Regions from separate parts of the Leucobacter iarius genome, predicted to be linked through region 2. Evidence: riboswitches for the same ligand, from Rfam matches in the RefSeq annotation. Region 2 holds a riboswitch; the other holds the start of a gene.
What was found. Region 2 has a riboswitch for thiamine pyrophosphate ahead of thiM (hydroxyethylthiazole kinase). Riboswitches for the same ligand answer to the same signal wherever they lie in the genome.
Positions count from the first base shown of each region.

Region 1: another riboswitch for thiamine pyrophosphate. It lies ahead of ABD169_RS05965 (thiamine ABC transporter substrate-binding protein); the one in region 2 lies ahead of thiM (hydroxyethylthiazole kinase).

Region 1 is NZ_BAAAOB010000001.1:1,348,144-1,352,347, forward strand. It holds gene ABD169_RS05950 (uroporphyrinogen decarboxylase/cobalamine-independent methonine synthase family protein) at 1-76, shown strand, start outside; gene fdhA (formaldehyde dehydrogenase, glutathione-independent) at 128-1,345, opposite strand; gene ABD169_RS05960 (helix-turn-helix transcriptional regulator) at 1,463-2,299, opposite strand; TPP riboswitch at 2,351-2,459, shown strand; gene ABD169_RS05965 (thiamine ABC transporter substrate-binding protein) at 2,478-3,509, shown strand; gene ABD169_RS05970 (ABC transporter permease) at 3,506-4,204, shown strand, end outside.
Region 2 is NZ_BAAAOB010000001.1:1,982,781-1,986,984, forward strand. It holds gene ABD169_RS08910 (alpha/beta hydrolase) at 1-356, shown strand, start outside; gene ABD169_RS08915 (ArsR/SmtB family transcription factor) at 370-729, shown strand; gene ABD169_RS08920 (SRPBCC domain-containing protein) at 726-1,220, shown strand; gene ABD169_RS08925 (VOC family protein) at 1,270-1,677, opposite strand; TPP riboswitch at 1,748-1,842, shown strand; gene thiM (hydroxyethylthiazole kinase) at 1,833-2,702, shown strand; gene ABD169_RS08935 (bifunctional hydroxymethylpyrimidine kinase/phosphomethylpyrimidine kinase) at 2,699-4,204, shown strand, end outside.

The DNA.
Region 1 (4,204 bases), 630 kb from region 2:
CGGTTTCGGGCGGGCCCCCGAGGGCACCGCGGTGCCGCTGTTCGAGACCCACCGGGCGGTCGCCGCGGCCTGGTGAACCAGTGGGCCCGGGCGCTCTCCACCCGGGCCCACCGGCTCCGCTCCGTGGTCAGGCCTTGATGTAGCCGTTCGGGTTCAGCACGTACTTGCGCGCTGCGCCCTGATCGAACTCCGCGTAGCCGCGGGGTGCGTCCTCCAGCGAGATCGGGGTCGCGTTCACCGCCTTCGCGATCTGCACCTTGTCGTGCAGGATCGCCTGCATGAGCTGCCGGTTGTAGCGCATCACCGGGCACTGGCCCGTGGTGAACGACAGCGACTTCGCCCAGCCGAGTCCGAGCCGGAGCGACAGCGAGCCGACCTTCGCCGCCTCGTCGACGCCGCCCGGATCACCGGTCACGTAGAGGCCGGGGATCCCGAGCCCGCCGCCGGCCTCGGTGAGATCCATGAGCGAGTTCAGCACCGTCGCCGGGGCCTCGGTCGCCGAACCGGCCCCGTGCCCGCGCGCCTCGAAGCCGACGGCGTCGACGCCGCACTCCACCTCGGGCACCCCGAGGATCTGCTCGATCTGATCGCGCGGATCGCCCTTCGAGACGTCGACCGTCTCGCAGCCGAAGGATCGTGCCTGCGCGAGCCGCTCCTCGTTGAGATCGCCGACGATCACGCAGGCCGCACCGAGCAGCTGCGCACCGACCGCCGCCGCGATCCCGACCGGGCCCGCACCGGCGATGTAGACGGTCGACCCGGGCCGGACCCCCGCCGTGTAGGCGCCGTGGAAACCGGTCGGGAAGATGTCGGAGAGCATCGTGAGGTCGAGGATCTTCTCGAGCGCCTGATCGCGGTCGGGGAACTTGAGCAGGTTCCAGTCCGCGTAGGGGACGAGCACGAACTCGGCCTGGCCGCCCACCCAGCCGCCCATGTCGACGTAGCCGTAGGCGCTGCCCGGACGGTCCGGGTTGACGTTGAGGCAGATCCCGGTCTTCCCCTCCTTGCAGTTCCGACAGCGCCCGCAGGCGATGTTGAAGGGGACGGAGACGATGTCGCCGACCTTGATGAACTCGACGTCGGGGCCGACCTCGACGACCTCGCCCGTGATCTCGTGGCCGAGGACCAGGCCCTCCGGCGCGGTGGTGCGGCCGCGGACCATGTGCTGGTCCGAGCCGCAGATGTTGGTGCTGACGGTCCGCAGGATCGCCCCGTGGGGCACCTTGCGTCCGACGTTCGCCGGGTTGACGCCCGGCCCGTCCTTGAGCTCGAACTCGGGATAGGGGGTGTCGACCACTTCGACGACACCGGGCCCCTGATATGCGACTGCTCGGTTTCCAGACATCTTCGTCCTCTCTGCAGATTTCGGCGGCTCCCGCCACCCCGAGCCTCTCCCCGAACCGGGCTGCGCTCAACCGTCCCGAGGGCTGGGCCGGACCACCCGTTTGGGGAGGTGCTTCGGTCAGAGCGACGCGACACCGATCGCGACGAGCTCGGCGCGCGAGGTCGATCCGGTCTTCTGCAGGAGCTTCGACACGTGGTACTTGACCGTGTTGGGGCTGATCCCCAAGGCCTCCGCGATGGCCTTGTTGCGCTGCCCCGCAGCGACGAACCCCAGCACCTCGCGCTCACGGGCCGTCAGATCGGCGGTCCCCGAGGAGGAATCCCGCGGCGCGGGCGGATCGAGCGGGATCCGGATCCCGAGGGTGGAGCCCCAGCCGGAGGTGGAGTCGACGTCGAGCGCGCCGTCGAGCGCGATCACGCGCTCGACGATGGGCCGGAGGGCGTCGTGGTTCGCCGTGAGATCGCCCCGGCCGTCGTCGCGGATGCTCATGAGCAGATGGAGACCGTCGCAGTCCCACTGGATCCGCACGCGCCGCGCATCGCCCGTGTCGATCAGCGCGAGCACGGCGATCCGGACGATCGAGCGGGCCGTGTGCGCGACCTCACCGGGGAGCGCACGTCCGGAGCGCGGGGGATCCACGAACTGCATCTCGAGATCGCCGAAGCGGACGAGCGGGCGGAGGTCCTCGCGCAGGCGGGTGAACGCGGCGGTCACGGGCTCGAGCAGGCCCGCCTGCTGCTCGTCGACGCCGGAGCGGAGCCCGATCAGCGCCTCGACTGCGAGGTCGACCGCCGTCGCACGTGCCGCCCGGTCGTCGAGGCGCGGGGAGCGCAGGACCGCGAGCAGGGACTCCAGCGTCACGGCGTGCTGCGCCGCCTGCTCCTCGACCGTCTGCGCGTGCTCGAGGAGCATCGCCCGAGTGGCCGATGCGGGCACCGCGCCGTGGTCCGTCATGCGGTCAGCCTACCCGTCGGGAGAGTCGGGGATGCGGAGTGCGCTAGGCTGAATCGAATCCACGGGAGTCCCTGCGCGAGGGGCTGAGAGGGAGCACGCGAGCTCCGACCGTCAACCTGATCTGGGTCATACCAGCGGAGGAAGGAACCCTATGCGTTCGCATGCCCGTACATTCGCCGTGCTCGCTCTCACCGGAGCGCTCGCCCTCACCGCGGCCGGGTGCGCCGCGTCCGGCGGCTCCGGCGAGAAGGCCGCCTCGGGCGAGGTCACGCTCGTCGTGCACAGCTCGTTCCCGAACAAGGAGTTCGCGAAGGCCGCGAGCAAGGCGACCGGCCTGAAGGTGAAGGTCGTCTCGGCCGGCGACGGCGGCGAGCTCACCAACAAGCTCGTGCTCACCAAGGGCGCGCCGATCGCCGACGCGTTCTTCGGCGTCGACCAGATCTTCGCGTCCCGGCTCATCGACGGCGGGATCACGGAGGCGTATACGCCCAAGGGCCTGCCCGAGGGCGCGAAGCAGCTCGCGGCCGACGACCGCGGATCGCTGACCGCCGTCGACTACGGCGCCACCTGCCTGAACATCGACACGGGCTGGTTCGCGAAGCACGGTATCGCCGCCCCCACGGGCTACGATGCGCTCACCGACGCGAAGTACAAGGATCTGGCCGTCGTGCTCGACCCCACCGCCTCGTCGACCGGCGGTTCGTTCCTCGTCGGCACCGTCGCGAAGTTCGGCGAGAACGGCTTCGCCGACTACTGGAAGCGGGTCGCGAAGAACGGCACCCGCGTCGAGCAGGGCTGGACCGAGGCGTACAACGGCCAGTTCACCCAGGGCGGCGGCACCGGCACCCGGCCGATCGTCGTCTCGTACGCGACCTCGCCCGCCTGGACCCTCACCAAGGACGGCTCGGCGACCACCACGGCCGCGCTGCTCGACACCTGCTCCAACCAGGTCGAGTACGCGGGCGTGCTGAAGGGCGCCGCCAACCCCGAGGGGGCGAAGAAGGTCGTCGACTACCTCGTCTCGCGCGAGTTCCAGGACACCATCGCGGATTCCATGTACATGTTCCCCGTCGACGCCGGCGCGAACGTGCCCGCCGACTGGACGAAGTTCGCGCCGAAGCCCGCGAAGCCGAACGACCTGCCCGCCGCCGAGATCGGGGCGAAGCGCGAGTCCTGGCTGAAGACGTGGAGCACGGCGACCGGCTGGTGAGCCGCTCGACCCGGCGAGCGGGACGCGCGGTCGGAACCGGCCGCGCGTGGGGGATCGCGGCGTGGACCGCCGCTGCCGCGATCCCGCTCGCGTTCCTCGCCGTCTTCTTCCTGCTGCCCGTCCTGTCGCTCATCGCGACGGGCTTCACGACCGAGGGGCGCTTCGACGCGTCCGGCATCCCCGCGGTGCTCGGCGAGCCCCGCACCTGGAGCGTCGTCGGGCAGACCCTCGCCCAAGCCGCGCTCGGCACGCTGCTGTCGCTCGTGCTCGGCGTGCCCGCCGCGTTCGTGCTCTACCGGCTCCGGTTCCGCGGCCGCGCGGCCTTGCGGGGCCTCATGACGGTACCGTTCGTGCTGCCCACGGTCGTGGTGGGCGTCGCCTTCGAGTCGGTGTTCGGCGAGGGCGGCCCGCTCGCCGCGCTCGGACTCGACCGCACCCTGCTGGTCGTGGTGCTCGCGCTGGCGTTCTTCAACGTCACGGTCGTCGCCCGCACGGTCGGCGGATTCTGGTCGCAGCTGGACCCGCGCCCCGAGCAGGCGGCGCGCATGCTCGGCGCCGGCCCGGCCCGGGTCTGGTGGACCGTCACGCTGCCGCAGATCGCACCCGCGCTCGCCTCCGCGGCGTCGCTCGTGTTCCTGTTCTGCGCCACCTCGTTCGGCATCGTGCTGATCCTCGGCGGTCGCAGCCTGTCGAAC
Region 2 (4,204 bases):
CCAGCGCGGATCGCCTGCGCGAGCGATTCCGGAGGCGGCTCGGCGTCGATGAGGCGGAGCTCGTGCGGCGCTACGACGCGGTGCGGGATCCCCTGCCAGCCGAGACCGAACTGCTGCTCGTGCACGATCGCGGGGATCGGCGCCTCGCCGACCGGGACGCGGTGCGGCTGTGCGAGGTGCACGGGGGCCACGCCCGGCTCCTGCGGACCGCGGGGCTGGGGCACTCGCGGATCCTCTCCGCGGACGCCGTGCTCGACGCGATCTCGGGTTTCGCCCGGGACGGTCTCGGCGGGGTCGCGCCCGTGAGCGGGAGCGCCGATATCGGGTCGGCCCTGGTGGATCCGCCGCCCGCGTGAGATAGTTAGCCGCATGGCACACTATCGGGACGATCTGGACGCGGTGCTGCTCGCGCTGGCGGACCCGACGCGGCGTCGGATCGTACGTCGTCTCGGGCGCGGACCCGCGAGCGTGGGCGAGCTCGCCCGCCCGTTCGAGATGACGCTGCCGTCGTTCATGAAGCACGTGCGCACGCTCGAATCGAGCGGAGTGATCCGCACCAGCAAGACCGGACGGGTGCGCAGCTGCGTGCTGAACCGCGACCGGCTCGCGCTGGTCGACGACTGGCTCGCCGAGCAGCGCGAGCTCTGGTCCGATCGGACGGACCGGCTCGAGGCATTCGTCACCGATCGTCACGCCGACCGCGCCACCGAGCAGAAGGAGCCATCATGAACCAGCACTTCGATCCCGAACGGGACCTCAGCATCGAGCGCGTGATCCGGGCTCCGCGTGAGCGGGTCTGGCGGGCGTGGACCGATCCGCTGCAGCTCGCGCAGTGGTGGGTGCCGGCCCCGACGGTCGCGCGCATCGATCGATTCGAGCCGCGCCCCGGCGGTGCCTTCGTCACCAGCATGAGCGACGACGGCGAGGATTTCGTGCCGCACACCGACGGCATCTTCCTGCTGCTCGAAGAGGGGCGCCGGCTGGTCTTCACGAACGCGATCACCAGCAGCTGGCACCCCGCGGAACCCGCGCCGGTGGCGATGACCGCCGAGATCCTCTTCGGCGAGCACCCCGACGGGACGGCCTACCGGGCGGTCGTGCGGCACGGGGATCCCGCGGATCGCGCCAGGCACGAGGAGCTCGGCTTCTTCGACGGCTGGGGCGCGGTCACGGCGGCCCTCGTCGAACTCGTGGAGCGCGGCGCCGACACTGCCGAGTGAGCCCCGCGCGGGAACCGGTGCGACTGGTCTGACCGGTCCGACCGGCGCGTCAGCGCGCCGCCAGGTACGCCTCGCGTTCCTCGACGGAGAGCAGCACGCAGAACTGGTTGCCCTCGGGATCCGCGAGCACGACCCAGCCGCTGCCCGGCCCGGCGATGCCACGCTGATCGGCGACCTGCACGGCGCCCAGCCCGAGCAACCGCTCGATCTCCGCCGCCTGCGTGCCGGCGCGGGGACGCAGATCGAAGTGGATCCGCTTCGCCGGCAGCTCGGCGTCCGGGACCTCGATGAACAGGAGCCGATGCCCGGTCTCGGGATCCCGGATCATGCACTCCTCGTCGCCAGACGTGTTCGGTTCGTCGTCGAGGTCGACGTACCCGAGCAGCTGCTTCCACCACTCCGACAGCGCGTACGCGTCGTGGCAGTCGATCGTGGTGTGCGCGATGAAGCTGGTCATGGACCGATGATCGCAGGGCGCGCGGCGCAGCGCATCCCGCTGGGGCGTCCGGGGTGTGGCTAGACTGCTTGCCAGTGACACGGGGTGCCGCATCGGGCGGCTGAGAACACACCCGTCGAACCTGATCTCGTTAGTACGAGCGAAGGGATGTCGCGATGAGCGATCTTCTGCGTCCACCGTCCGCACCCGGCCACGCCCGCGAGGCCGCGATCCTTCTGGGGGCGGTGCGCGCACGCGCGCCGCTCACGCACTGCATCACGAACGCGGTGGTCACCGGCTTCACCGCCAATGCGCTGCTCGCGATCGGCGCGGCCCCGGCCATGGTCGACATCGTCGGCGAGGCCGGGATCTTCGCCGGCGCCGCATCGGGCCTGCTCGTCAACCTCGGGACGCCGACCCCCGAGCAGCGGCGGGCGAGTCGAGAAGCGGTCGCGGGAGCGGTCGCCGCGGGAACCCCCTGGGTGCTCGACCCGGTCGCGATCGGAACGCTGCCGATCCGGACCGAGCTGGCGCGGGAACTGCTCGACCGCCGACCCGCGAGCGTGCGCGGCAACGCCTCCGAGATCCTCGCGCTCGCGGGCCGCAGCGCCGGCGGCCGAGGCGTCGACGCCACCGCGGCCCCCGAGGACGCCGCGGACGCGGCCGTCGAGCTGGCCCGCGGATCCGGCGCGGTGGTGGCCGTCTCCGGCCCGGTCGACCTCATCACCGATGGCGAGCGGATCGTGCGGGTGGCGAACGGCGACCCGCTGCTGACCCGGGTGACGGGAGGCGGATGCGCGCTCGGCGCCGTCATGGCCGCGTTCCTCGGAGCCGCACACGCCGACGTCGACGCCGATGCCGGAGCCGATGCGCTCGGCGCGGTGGTCGCCGCGCACCTCGCCTATGCCGTCGCCGCCGAACGCGCCGCATCGCGCGCGTCGGGTCCCGGTTCCTTCGCCGTGTCTCTGCTCGACGCCCTCGCGGAGCTCCGTCCGGAGGACGTCGAATCGGCGGCGCGCATCGAGCTCGGGGAGGTCGCGGCATGATCCGTGATCTCTCGCTGCACCTGGTCACCGACCCCGTGCTGAGCGGTTCTCGCGGCGTCGCGGAGACGGTGCGGGCTGCCGTGTCCGGCGGAGTCGGCGTGGTCCAGCTCCGCGACAAGGGAGCGAGCGATGCCGAGACCGTGGATCGGCTCGTCGAGCTCTCCGGAATCATCGACGGTCGGGCCCGACTCATCGTCAACGACCAGCTCGGAGCCGCGGTCTCGGCCCGCGCCCGGGGCGCTCGCGTCGACGGCGTGCACCTCGGCCAGGGGGACGCGTCGGTGCTCCGCGCGCGCGAGCTGCTCGGGCCCGATGCGCTGATCGGACTGACTGCGAACCGCGCCGAGCACCTCGACGCCGTTCGCGCGCTTCCGGCGGGCACGGTCGACTATCTCGGCGTCGGAGCGATCCGGCCGACGAGTACCAAACCCGATCACCCGCCGGCGCTGGGGTTCGAGGGTTTCCGAGCGTTCGCCGAGGCGAGCCCGCTGCCCTGCGTCGCGATCGGCGGGATCGTGCCGGACGACGCCGCCGCCCTGCGCGAAGCGGGCGCCGCGGGCGTCGCCGCCGTCGCGGCGCTCTGCACCAGCCCCGATCCGCGATCCACCGCGACGGAGTTCCTGCGGAACTGGCGCCGGGGCGCGACACCGCGAGTGCTCAGCATCGCCGGCAGTGACCCTTCGGGCGGCGCGGGGATCCAGGCGGACCTCAAATCCATCGCGGCGAACGGCGGGTACGGCATGGCCGCGCTCGCGGCGCTGACCGCCCAGAACACCCGCGGGGTCCGCGGAGTGCATGTGCCGCCGGCCGAGTTCCTGCGGGCCCAGCTCGAAGCGCTCTCCGAGGACATCGTCGTCGATGCGGTGAAGCTCGGCATGCTCGCGAACGCGGAGATCATCGAGACGGTGATCGCCTGGATCGACGCGGTGCGGCCGAGCATCGTCGTGCTCGACCCGGTGATGGTCGCGACCAGCGGGGACCGGCTGCTCGATGCTGCCGGAGAAGCCGCGCTGCGCGGGCTGGTCGAACGGGCCGACCTCGTGACCCCGAACCTCGCGGAGCTCGCGGTGCTCACGGGCCGCGAGCTCGGAGGCTGGAGCGACGCGCTCGTCGCGGCGGAAGCGCTCTCGGCGGAGAGCGGCGCCGCGCTGCTGGTGAAGGGCGGTCACCTCCCGGGCGATACCGCACCGGATGCCCTGGTCGATGCCGGGCGGGGGATCCGGCGGGAGTTCCCGGGCGCACGCATCGCGACCCGGAACACGCACGGCACGGGCTGCTCCCTCTCCTCCGCGCTGGCGACCCGCCTCGCCCGCGGCGAATCCGCCGAGCAGGCCGTCGCCGGATCCCGCGCCTGGTTGCGGGAGTCCCTGCGCGCCGGATCCGGACTGGGCGTCGGCTCCGGCCACGGTCCCGTGCACCACTTCGCCGGGCTCTGGGAGCGAGGCGGGCTCGAGACCCGACCGTCGGCCGAGGACATCCGAGAAGCGTGGTGGGGCCGGATC